One region of the Megasphaera intestinihominis genome, then DNA from elsewhere that is predicted to be linked to it. Evidence: riboswitches for the same ligand, from Rfam matches in the RefSeq annotation. Region 1 holds a riboswitch; each other region holds the start of a gene.

Evidence for each region. A riboswitch is a leader RNA that binds a small molecule or an ion and turns the genes downstream of it on or off. The one in region 1 is predicted to bind ZMP and ZTP.
Region 2: it holds a riboswitch for ZMP and ZTP, as region 1 does, so the genes downstream of both, WMO23_RS03460 (phosphoribosylaminoimidazolecarboxamide formyltransferase) here and WMO23_RS01295 (L-lactate MFS transporter) in region 1, are expected to answer to the same signal.
Region 3: it holds a riboswitch for ZMP and ZTP, as region 1 does, so the genes downstream of both, WMO23_RS05270 (formate--tetrahydrofolate ligase) here and WMO23_RS01295 (L-lactate MFS transporter) in region 1, are expected to answer to the same signal.

Annotation. Positions count from the first base shown of each region.
Region 1 is NZ_JBBMEU010000004.1:9,352-13,524, forward strand. Features, by position in the region: gene WMO23_RS01295 (L-lactate MFS transporter) at 479-1,717, opposite strand; ZMP/ZTP riboswitch at 1,792-1,876, opposite strand; gene WMO23_RS01300 (D-alanyl-D-alanine carboxypeptidase family protein) at 1,927-3,072, opposite strand; gene rsmG (16S rRNA (guanine(527)-N(7))-methyltransferase RsmG) at 3,090-3,800, opposite strand; gene mnmG (tRNA uridine-5-carboxymethylaminomethyl(34) synthesis enzyme MnmG) at 3,787-4,173, opposite strand, start outside.
Region 2 is NZ_JBBMEU010000013.1:22,061-26,233, forward strand. Features, by position in the region: gene WMO23_RS03455 (acyl CoA:acetate/3-ketoacid CoA transferase) at 1-1,476, shown strand, start outside; ZMP/ZTP riboswitch at 1,672-1,749, shown strand; gene WMO23_RS03460 (phosphoribosylaminoimidazolecarboxamide formyltransferase) at 1,803-2,978, shown strand; gene WMO23_RS03465 (molybdopterin-containing oxidoreductase family protein) at 3,266-4,173, shown strand, end outside.
Region 3 is NZ_JBBMEU010000024.1:1,339-5,511, reverse strand. Features, by position in the region: gene WMO23_RS05275 (phosphohexomutase domain-containing protein) at 1-1,403, shown strand, start outside; ZMP/ZTP riboswitch at 1,457-1,534, shown strand; gene WMO23_RS05270 (formate--tetrahydrofolate ligase) at 1,586-3,265, shown strand; gene WMO23_RS05265 (cyclodeaminase/cyclohydrolase family protein) at 3,267-3,887, shown strand; gene WMO23_RS05260 (site-2 protease family protein) at 4,051-4,173, shown strand, end outside.

The sequences.
Region 1 (4,173 bases):
CGCCTATGGTGATGCGTTCATCGTTCGTCGTAAATCCACAACATCTCCTGACTGCGATTCCGTAGGGGCCGGCCTGTAAAGGCGGCCCGCTACGCGCGGAGGGCTTCCCGAAGCGTCGTTGTCAGTTTGAGTCTGTCGCCGCACAGCGGCATCTGAGTCCAAGAGAACGCAGGCCGTCGGTCGCAGGTCGCAAAACCATGCCACATATATCAGTTAAGTATATCTTCCATTGTTCACAACGGGACGCCCAAGGCTCCCCTTTATAGGGGAGCTGGCCGCTGAAGGCGGTCTGAGAGGTTAAAGAGCGTCCCTTACGCACGAGGCCACAGGCCTTGGATTATTTGTCGCCTGACTGCGATTCGTTCATCGTTCATCGTTCGTCGTTCATCGAAAAAAAGCTGCCGCATGAGCGACAGCTTTTTTCGTTGTAGGGGCGACCCGTGGGGCGCCCGAACGACCTACGGCCTACGATGAACGATCATCCCCGTGCTTCTGCGACGCGGGCGATGCCGTGGCGGGTGCGGTATTTGAGGAAGAGCATCAGGGCCAGGGCGACGGTGAAGGCGCCGACGAAGAAGTACAAGGTGACGGCATAACTATTGGTATTTTCTTTGATGAGCGACAGGACCAGGGGGCCGGCAACGCCGGCAGCGCCCCAGGCCGTGAGGATGCGGCCGTGGATGGCACTGAGGTATTTCGTACCGAAGAGGTCGCTGAGGTAGGCCGGCATGCACGAGAAGCCGCCGCCATAGCAGGAAATGATGAGCAGGACCAGGACCTGGAAACTGAAGGCGCCCGTAACGCCAGCCAGCTGCCAGAAGGCCAGGATTTCAATGATAAAGAAGAGGACATACGTAGCCGAGCGGCCGATGTAGTCGGATATGGTCGCCCAGGCAATGCGGCCGGCGCCGTTCATGAGGCCGATGAAGCCGACCATGGAAGCCGCTGCCATAGGCGACATGCCGACGACATCCTGTGCCATGGGCGAAGCGACGGACAGCAGGGCGATACCGCAGGTGATGTTGGTGAAGAAGAGCCACCAGATGGCGTAGAACTGCCAGGTCTTCATGGCCCGGCGGACGGTGAACTGCGGCTGGGCGTCGGCGTATTCGACGGAAGATTCTTTTTCGGCCTTGGCCGGAACGTCTCCGGCTGCCGGCGGAGCCAGGTAGAGCGACGAAGCCGTCATGACGACCATATAGACGCAGCCGAGGATGATGAAGTTAGCGACTAAGCCAAAATGCTGGACCAGCAGCTGCATGGCCGGACCGGCGATGAGGCTGGCAAAGCCGAAGCCCATGATAGCCAGGCCCGTAGCGAAGCCCCGACTTTCCGGGAACCATTTGACCAGTGTCGATACGGGCGTGATATAGCCCGTCCCCAGGCCGACGCCGCCGATGACGCCGTAAAAAGCGTAGAGCATGGGCAGGCTGTGGGCATAGAGAGCCGCTGCCGTGCCGAACATGGCCGTGACGAAACAGGTCATGGATAAGAGGCCGGACTTACGGGGGCCGATTTTCTGGACGAAACTGCCCAAAAAGCCGGCCGACAGGCCGAGAAAGAGGATGGCCAGGGAAAAGGTCCACGTCGTTTCCTTGAGGGTGAATCCCATAGATTCCATGATGGGCTTGGTGAGGACGCTCCAGGCGTAGACACTGCCGATACAGAGGTGGAGCCCCATGGCAGACAGGGCGATGAGCCAGCGATTTCGTTTCATTTAGACAACACTCCTTGTGAGGAGCCAGGCTGGCGAAAAAAAATACCGGCCGCCTGGCTCAAGAATATGTAGCATACTCTTGCCCAGACGGTCGGCATGAAAAGCTCCGTACAGTTCACGTGGTTACTCCACTCGATTCCGTCAGTCCTGTACGAATCTGCTGATGTGCTTATTATACGAATATGGATGGAGATTGTCAATATCCATTTTTAGGCAGCCGGCGAGAAGGGAACGTAAGGCTGGCTGGAAACAGCCGGCTTACTGGTCTTCACCGTATCAGCTTTGGCAGCGGTTTTCGCAGTCGTCTTGGCTGCCGTTTTAGCAGCTGTTTCCGTTGCGGTCTTTACCTTTGTAGCTGTCTTGACAGGCGCTTTGGCCGCAGCCGTGGAAGCGGCAGCCGTAGCTGCTTCCTGCTTCTGCTGCGATGCCAGTTCAGCAGCCTGGGCCTGTTTTTCCTTGATATCCGACAAGGTCTGGCCTGCCGGTGCCTGACGCAGGATATAGACGTTTTCTGCCGGTTCGACCGGTTTCAGGACGGAAAAACCATAGGCCATCAATTTCTGGGCATCGCCGAAGCGGTCGTCCGAGTTCATGATGGAAGCAATGACCGTCCGGCCATCCTGGGTAGCCGAAGCGACCAGGCAGGGACCGCCGGCATTGGTCGTACCGGTCTTGATGCCGTTGGCACCTGGGAAGCCGCTGGTCAGGAAATAGTTCGTCGTCGTGCAGTGCTTGGACCCGCCGTTGATATAGGGCATGTCGTATTCACTGTGGCTGACCATGTCGCGGAATTCCGGCATTTTCATGCCATAAGCGGCAATCGTCGCCATATCGCGGGCCGTCGAATAGTGATCGCTGTCCGGCAGGCCATGGGGATTGGCGAAATGGGTATTCGTGCAGCCCAGGGCGGCTGCTTTTTCATTCATCTTGGCGACGAAATCGGCCTGGGTCGGCGTAACCGTTTCGGCTACGGCAACGGCTGCATCACAGCCGGATACGGTCATCATGCCGGTCAGGGCATGGCGCAGGGTAATCTGGTCGCCAGGATCGATGCCCAGAACAGACGCATCGCTTTCGATGTTGTAGACGTCATTGGTGATATTGAGGGGCTGGTCCATTTTGCCCTGGGCCTTGCCCAATTCGACGCCGAGGATACCGGTCATGATTTTCGTCGTACTGCCCGGATAGGCCCGGTCGTCGGCATTTTTCGCATAGAGCGTGTCACCCGTATCGGCATCCATGACATAGGCGGCATGAGCGCTGATTTCAGGCGGCTGCGGCGTATCGGCAAAGACGGCGGCCGACACGGTCAGGCAGGCGGCTGCAGCCAGACAGAAGATTCTTTTCAAAGACATAGCATACACTTCTTTCTCTATAAGGGATTTTTCGCAGCCATCTTGGGCTTGCGGGGATACTTTTTGGGGCTTTCCTTCACTTTCTCGATGTAAAGGACGGCGCGGACGTCATCGAGTCCCGGCAGGTGGACAGGCCGGACTTCGGCGACTTTGCCGCCCAGGATCTGCAGGGCTTTTTCGCCTTCTGCCAGTTCGTCTTCATACTGGGCCCCTTTGAGGGAAATGAAATAGCCTCCGGTCTTCACGTAAGGCAGGGCCCATTCGGCCAATATGTTCAGGCGGGCGACGGCCCGGCTGGTGACGATATCGAAAGCGCTGCGGTATTCCGGCTTATGGGCCATTTCTTCGGCCCGGCCGTGGAGGAACGACGCCGTCAGTCCTATATCGCTGACCGTGTTTTCCAGGAAGGTCAGGCGCTTTTGCAGGGAATCGAAGAACGTCACGTTCAAGTCCGGCCGGTAGATGAGCAGGGGCAGGCCGGGGAATCCGGCGCCAGTCCCCAAATCGAGGACACGAGCGCCTTCTTTGAAATAAGCCGGGTCATAACAGGACAGGCTGTCGGCCATGTGCTTGATGGCGACGCCTTTCGGGTCGGTAATGGCCGTCAGGTTCATGACTTTATTCGTTTCCACCAGTCTTTCATTAAAAGCGCAGAACTGGGAAAGCTGCCCGTCTGTCACGGTAAGGCCCATGGCCTTCAGGGCCTGTTCTAATTCACTGCGAAACATGATTTTTTTCCTCCCGGCTGTGCTGTTCCAGTACGATGAGCAAGGCCGTGATATCCGCCGGGGACACACCGGAAATACGGCTGGCCTGGCCTAAGGACAAGGGCCGGATTTCATCGAGTTTCTGCCTGGCTTCGGCCGACAGGGTGTCGATATCGGCATAGACGATATCGGCGGGCATCTTCTTCTGTTCCAGGCGGTTCATCTTTTCGACTTGTTCCATCTGGCGGCTGATATAGCCTTCGTACTTGATCATGATTTCGATTTCTTCTTCCACGTCGGCAGCCAGTTCCGGCAGGTCGAAGACCGTCCGCAGGGCCTCGTAGTCGACATCGTTGCGGCGCAGGAGGTCGTAGGCCGTGATGGCCGTGTGGAT
Region 2 (4,173 bases), on a different contig from region 1:
GCACAGTGTGCATTGCCGGAAGAAGTATTGCAGGCCCTGGAAGACCGCTTTACCAAGACCGGATATCCGCAGCAGCTGACACTGGTCCATACGGCCGGCATCGGTGACGGTGTGAGCAAGGGTGCCAGCCATTTCGCCCACGAAGGCATGCTGAAACGGGTTATTGCCGGTCATTACAACCTGGCTCCCAAACTGGGGAAACTGGTCATGGACAATAAGGTCGAAGGCTACAACCTGCCGCAGGGCACGATGGCCCAGTGGTTCCGCAGCATTGCCGGCCGCAAACCGGGCCTGTTTACCCGTGTCGGCCTCAATACCTTCGTCGACCCCCGCATCGAAGGCGGGAAATTGAACAGCATCACTAAGGAAGACCTGGTAGAAGTCAAGGAACTGGACGGCGAAGAATATCTCTGGTACAAACCGTTCCCCATCGACGTCGCTATCGTCCACGGGACCTGCGCCGACTTGAATGGCAACGTATCGACGGATAATGAAGAAGTCCGCATGGAACTCCTGCCCATGGCCCTGGCAGCCAAAGCCAGTGGCGGCATGGTCATCGTCCAGGTCGAAACGCTGGCCGAAAACCGGACGATTCCGCCGAAACACGTCGTCCTGCCGGGCATCGACGTCGACTACATCGTCTTGTCCAAGGTCCGTCAGGTCCAGAACCCGGCTTATACCGGTGAAATGCGTATGCCTTTGTCCCAGATTCCGCCGATGGAACTCAATGCCCGCAAGGTTATCGCCCGTCGGGCTGCGATGGAACTCGTTCCCAACGCCGTCGTCAACCTGGGCATCGGGATTCCTGAAGGTGTTTCCAGCGTAGCTAACGAAGAAGGTATCGGCGACCAGCTGACCCTGACCGTCGAAGCCGGGCCTATCGGCGGCGTACCGGCCAGCGGCGCGGACTTTGGCGGTTCGGCCAACGCCGATGCCATCGTCGACCATCCGTATCAGTTCGACTTTTACGATGGCGGTGGCTTGGATATGGCTTTCCTGGGCATGGCAGAATGTAACGCCAAAGGCGACGTCAACGTCAGCAAGTTCAAAGACCGCATCGCCGGCTGCGGCGGCTTCATCAACATCACCCAGAATACGCATAAAGTCGTCTTCTGCGGCACCTTTACGGCCAAGGGCCTGCGCGAAGAAATCCGGGACGGCAAACTGGTCATCACCCATGAAGGGGCTGTCCAGAAATTCATCGATAAGGTCGGCCAGATTACCTTCAGTGCTGAATATGCCCATAAACACAACCAGCAGGTCATGTTCATCACCGAACGCTGTGTCTTCGTCCTCACCGATAAGGGCTTAGTCCTCACGGAAATCGCACCGGGCGTGGATCTGCAAAAGGACATCCTCGACCAGATGGAATTCGTACCGCACATCGCCGAAAATCTGAAGACCATGGATGAACGCCTCTTCCGCGATGAACCCATGGGCCTGGCCCAGGACATCTTTGAACAACAGGCGGGTTAGTGGATAGTGGCACTGTAGGGGGCGCACGTGGGCGCCCCGTTCGGAATTTGGATGTTTCTCCCAGTAAACCGAATGGGAAATGGAAATCACATCATCCTGGAGCGGACGCCCCACGTGGCGCCCCTACAGAAAAAGGGACCGTCCGAAGGGCGGTCCTTTTTCTTGACATCTCCCGTCTGCGGACGGTATAATAAATCTGAAACATGTGACTGACGGAAGTGGAGTTACCACGGGGAGCATGATTCGTACGAGCCGACCGTCTGGGCGAAACGTTCCAGAAGTGTCGGTATTTTTTATTTTTGCTTAACTATTCAGGAGGAATCACCATGAAAGAACTGCAATTAAAATACGGCTGCAATCCCAACCAGTCGTCGGCCCGGGTTTATATGAAAGATGGCAGCGACCTGCCCTTTACGGTCCTCAACGGCCGTCCCGGTTATATTAATTTGCTCGACGCCTTCAACAGCTATCAGCTGGTCAAAGAATTGAAAGAAGCGACAGGCCTTCCGGCAGCGGCTTCCTTCAAGCACGTCAGCCCGGCTGGGGCCGCCGTCGCTACGGACATGAGTGATACCCTGAAAAAGATATACTGGGTCGACGATTTGAAATTGTCCCCCCTGGCTTCGGCCTATGCCTGCGCCCGCGGTGCTGACCGCATGAGCTCGTACGGCGATTTCGTCGCTCTGTCCGACGTCTGCGATGTCGAAACGGCAACGCTCCTCAAGCGGGAAGTCTCGGACGGCGTCATCGCTCCGGGCTACAGCGACGAAGCCTTGGCTATTTTGAAGACCAAGAAGAAGGGGAATTACTGCGTCCTCCAGATAAACCCGGACTACAAGCCGCGCCTCGTCGAATCGAAGGAAGTCTATGGCGTCACTTTTGAACAGGAACGCAATGAAGCCAAGATTACGACGGACCTCTTCAAAAATGTCCCGACGAAGAACAAGAATATCCCGGCAGCAGCTCAGCGCGATTTGATGATCGCCCTCATCACTTTGAAATATACCCAGTCCAATTCGGTCTGCTACGTCAAAGACGGCATGACCATCGGCGTCGGCGCTGGCCAGCAGTCCCGCGTCCACTGCACGCGCCTGGCTGGCAACAAGGCCGATATCTGGTGGCTCCGCCAGAACCCGAAAGTCCTGAACCTGCCTTTCCGCGACGATGTCCGCCGTCCGAACCGCGACAACGCTATCGACGTCTACATCTCCGATGACTACGAAGACGTCCTGGCCGACGGCATCTGGCAGGACTTGTTCACGGAAAAACCGGAACCGCTCACACGGGAAGAAAAGAAAGCCTGGATCGCCCAGCTCCACGGCGTAGCCCTGGGCAGCGATGCCTTCTTCCCCTTTGGCGACAACATTGAACGGGCCCATCGCAGCGGCGTCGACTACATCGCCCAGGCCGGCGGCTCCATCCGCGACGACAATGTCATCGAAACGTGCGATAAATACAACATCGCCATGGCCATGACCGGCCTGCGCCTGTTCCATCATTAAGGCTTCCCCTGGGAAGAAGAAGGACCGCTCGCGGGGTTCCTATGCTCTATAGTTTGTAGGGGCCACGTGGGAGACCTGTTAGGAATTTGGATGATTCTTCTAGCAAACGGGTCGGGAAATCGTACCTATCCCAGAGCGGGCGCCCCACGTGGCGCCCCTACAAGAAAAGGCGCTGTCGCACGAAGGGTTATGCCATCTGCTAACTGCTAACCCCTAACTGCTAACTGCTTAAAAGGAGCTGTCGCGATGCGACAGCTCCTTTTTTCCACGAAACAAGAGGTGATACCATGAAAACCTGTACATCTGTCTGTCCGTATGACTGCCCCGATGCCTGCGGGCTCGTCGTGACGGTCGACGGCGGCCGCGTCGTATCCGTTGCCGGCGACAAGTCCCATCCCTTTACGCGCGGGACGTTGTGCCCGAAGATGGCCCATTATGAGCGGACCGTCCATTCGCCGCGCCGCCTGACGACGCCGCTGAAGCGGATTGGCCCCAAGGGAAGCGGCCAGTTCGCGCCCATTTCCTGGGACCAGGCCCTGGCAGAAATAGCCGGGACCTGGAAGGCCATCATCGCCGAAGCCGGTGCCGAAGCCATCCTGCCCTATTCTTATGCCGGTACCATGGGCATCGTCCAGCACGACGCCCTGCACGGCCTGTTCTATCGTTTGGGTGCTTCGGAACTGGACCGGACCATCTGCGCTCCGGCCAAAGGGCGGGGCTTCAAGGACGTCATGGGCAATACCATGCCGACGGCGCCGCAGGCAGCCCAGGACAGCGACTGCATCTTCCTCTGGAGCATCCATATGCTGGCCACGAATATCCACTTCCACCACGACGTCGAAGCGGCCCGGGCCAAAGGGGCCGTCGTCTGGTGTATCGATGCCTATCGCAACAAGACGGCCGACCTGGCCGACCACTTCATCGCCGTCCGCCCCGGTACGGATGGAGCCCTGGCCCTGGGCATGATGCATGTCCTCGACCGTGACGGCCTGGCTGACGAAGCCTTCCTGGACCGGAACGTCCTCGGCTGGGAGGACTTGAAAAAGAACGTCCTGTCCAAGTATACGCCGGAAAAAACGCAGGGCATCACCGGCGTGCCGGCCGACGTCATCGTCGAATTGGCCCACGCCTACGGCCGGGCCCGGGCGCCGTTCATCCGCCTCGGCAGCGGCCAGTCCCGCTATCGCAACGGCGC
Region 3 (4,173 bases), on a different contig from region 1:
TCAACCGCATTGCCGCTGGATTTGCCAAGTTTTTAGCCAAGAAGCTGAATAAACAGACGAGTGACCTGCGCATTGCCGTCGGACACGATTCCCGCGTGTCGGCGGGCATGATGAAAGAAGCCGTATTCGGCGGCCTCCTCGGTCAGGGCGTCCACGTCACGGACTGCGGCCTGGCTTCGACGCCGGCCATGTTCATGTCCATTATTTTTGAAGATACCCACATGGATGGCTCCATCATGATTACGGCCAGCCATTTGCCCTATAACCGCAATGGCCTGAAATTCTTTACCGTCGACGGCGGCCTGGAAAAGAGCGAAGTCAAAGAAGTCCTGACCCTGGCTTCGGGCCTGTCGGCCATGGCCGTATCATCGGCAGCCATTGCCTCGCTGGATCTGATCGACCTCTACGCCCTGCACCTGCGCCGTAAGATCTGTGCCGGCCTCTGTTCCGGCATGTACGACCGTCCTCTGGAAGGGATGCACATCGTCATCGACGCCGGCAACGGCAGCGGCGGTTTCTTTGCCACTAAGGTCCTGGCGGAACTCGGCGCCGATACGACGGGCAGCCAGTTCCTCGAACCGGATGGCATGTTCCCCAACCATATCCCCAACCCGGAAAATGCCGATGCCATGGCCTCTATCCGCAAGGCCGTCCTCGACAACAAAGCCGACTTGGGCCTCATTTTCGACACCGACGTGGACCGCATGAGCGCCGTCCTGCCCGATGGGGAAGAAATCAACCGCAACGCCCTCATCGCCATGATGGCCGCCATCTTGGCGCCTGATTATCCCGGCAGCACTATCGTCACCGACTCGGTCACATCCGACGAATTGACGACGTTCCTCCAAGATGAACTCCATCTGGTCCATCACCGCTATATGCGGGGCTATAAGAATGTCATCGACGAATGTATCCGCCTCAACAAGGCCGGCACCGTTTCGCCGCTGGCCATCGAAACATCCGGGCACGGCGCGCTGAGTGAAAACTACTACCTCGACGACGGCGCGTACCTGGCCGTCAAACTGCTCATCGCTGCGACGAAAGCCAAGAAGGAAGGCAAACAGCTCGGCGACCTCATTGCCAAATTGGGCCATCCTGCGGAAGGCGTCGAATTCCGCCTGAAAATCACCGGCACAGACGACGTCCAGGCCTACGGCGCTGACGTACTTAAACAGTTTGAAGAACGGGCCGCTCAAGCGGGCATCGCCATCGCCAAGCCGTCCTATGAAGGCGTGCGTCTCGTATTCCCTAACGGCTGGGCCCTGCTGCGCATGTCCCTCCACGACCCGAACATGCCGCTGAACATCGAAAGCAGGGAAAAAGGCGGCTGTCAGCAGATCGCCAATCAGGTGAAAGGCCTGCTCACGGGCTTTGAACACCTCGATACCAGCGTGATCCAGTAAGATGTCCTGAAAAAGAACCCTTGACCAGAGGGTTCTTTTTTTGTATAATGAAGCCATAATCATGTGACTGACGGAAGTGGAGTTACCACGGGGAGCATGATTTCTTGAAGCCGACCGTCTGGGCAACCTTCCAGCGGAGCGGCTTTTTTTATGCAAAGAAAAGAACAGGAGTGACAACTACTATGGCAAAGGTATTGAGCGATATCGAAATTGCACAGCAGACGAAATTGGAACCGATTACGGCCATTGCAAAACAAGTCGGCCTCACCGATGATGACTTGGAACTCTACGGAAAATATAAAGCAAAGATTTCTTTTGACGCCATCAAGCGCCTGTCGAAGAATGAAGACGGGAAACTGGTCCTGGTCACGGCCATCACGCCGACACCGGCTGGCGAAGGTAAGACCTTGACCACTATCGGCCTGGCCCAGGCACTGAACTACATGGGCCATAAGGCTGTCGTCGCCCTGCGCGAACCGTCCCTGGGGCCGGTCTTCGGCATCAAAGGCGGTGCTGCTGGCGGCGGCTATTCCCAGGTCCTGCCCATGGAAGACATCAACCTGCACTTCACCGGTGACATGCACGCCATTACGGCAGCCAATAACCTCTTGGCCGCAGCCATCGACAACCACGTCCACCAGGGCAACGCCCTGCGCATCGATGTGCGCCGCATCATCTGGAAACGCGTCATGGATATGAACGACCGGGCTTTGCGCAACGTCGTCGTCGGCATGGGCGGCAAAGTCTGCGGTTTCCCGCGGGAAGACCATTTCATGATCACTGTCGCTTCGGAAATCATGGCAGCCCTCTGCCTGGCCAGCGACCTCATGGACCTCAAGAAGCGCATGGGCGACATCACCGTGGCCTATGACCTGGACGGCAATCTGGTCAAAGCCCGTCAGCTCGGCGTCGAAGGCGCCATGGCCATCCTCATGAAAGATGCCATCAAGCCGAATTTGGTCCAGACCATCGAACATACGCCGGCCTTGGTCCACGGCGGTCCCTTCGCTAACATCGCCCACGGCTGCAACTCTGTCGTCGCAACCAAACTGGCTATGAAGATGGGCGATATCGCCGTTACGGAAGCTGGTTTCGGTGCCGACCTGGGTGCTGAAAAATTCATGGACATCAAATGCCGTTTCGCCGGCATCAAACCCGATGCTGTCGTCATCGTCGCGACCGTCCGTGCCCTGAAGATGCACGGCGGCGTCGACAAGAAGAACTTGCAGGAAGAAAATGTCGAAGCCTTGAAGAAGGGCTTTGCCAACCTGGCCAAACACATCGAAAATATGCGCCTCTTCGACGTCCCCGTCGTCGTAGGCATCAATAAATTCATCAGCGATACAGATGAAGAAATCGCTACGCTGCGGAAACTCTGCGAAGATTACGGCGTCGAAGTCGCCCTCAACAACTGCTGGGCCGAAGGCGGCAAAGGCGGCGTCGAAATGGGCGAAAAAGTCCTGAAACTGCTGCAGCAGCCGAAGACCCCGTACAAACCGCTCTACGACGTCAACGCTTCGATTCCTGAAAAACTGGAAACTATCGTCAAGAAAGTCTACGGCGGCGACGGCGTCCTCTTTGAAGGCAACGCTCAGAAACAGATCAAGGAACTGGAAGCCTTTGGCCTCGATAAAATGCCGATTTGCGTGGCCAAGACGCAGTATTCCCTGTCCGATAACCCGGCGCTCCTGGGGGCACCGAAGGGCTTCAAAGTCACGGTCAAAGACGTCCGCGTCTGCACCGGTGCGGGCTTCATCGTCTGCCAGACGAGCAATATCATGACCATGCCGGGCCTGCCGAAAGTACCGGCTGCCAACCGCATGGACATCGACGAAAATGGCATCATTACGGGATTGTTCTAAGATGGATTTTGCACAATTCCAATCCATGCCCCTCGACGGGCTCCTGGAAGTCACGGCTTCCAAGGAACCCGTTCCCGGCGGCGGCGGCATCGCCGCTATGACCGCTGCTTCGGCAGCAGCGCTCGTAGAGATGGTCGCCAACCTGACCATCGGCAAGAAGGGCTACGATGAAATCGAGAAACTCATGGTATCCATCCGCGATAAGGCTCACGGCCTTCGCCAGCGTTACCTCGACGGCATCGCTGAAGACGCGGCGGCCTTCGATGGCGTCATCCGCGCCGTCCGCCTGCCCAAGGATACGCCGGACCGGGCGGCCAAGGTCCAGCAGGCCTTCAAGGATGCGGCCCTGTCGCCCTTTGAACTGGGCAAGGACATCTTCGTCCTCCTCCAGCTGGCGGAACAAGTCGTCCGCTACGGCAACGCCTGGGTCATCACGGACGGCGTCATTGCCACCATGAACGCCAGGGCAGCCATGCGCTCGGCTTTTTACAGCGTCCGCATCAACCTGAAATCCATCAAGGATGAAACCTTCGTGACGAAGATGATCAACGAAATCCGCGAAATCGAAGAAAAAGCGGCCATCGTCGAACAAAACGTAGAATATGAATACCGGAAGCGGTGAAAAAAGGCGCTGTCGCATGAAGACAGCGCCTTTTTTAGCACTCAGCAGTCAGCGGCTAACCCCTGACCCCTAGCCCCTAGCCCCTAATCCCTAGCCCCTAGCCACATCTTGTTATCTTCTCCTAGATACCGTATAATAGAAATATTAACGAAAGGAGAATTCTATGTTCGATTTTAATATACTTTCTATTATTGCCGGGATTCCCGGCCTGCTCATCGCCATGGTCATCCATGAATACGCCCATGCCCAGGTGGCAGACTGGATGGGCGATGATACGCCGCGTCTG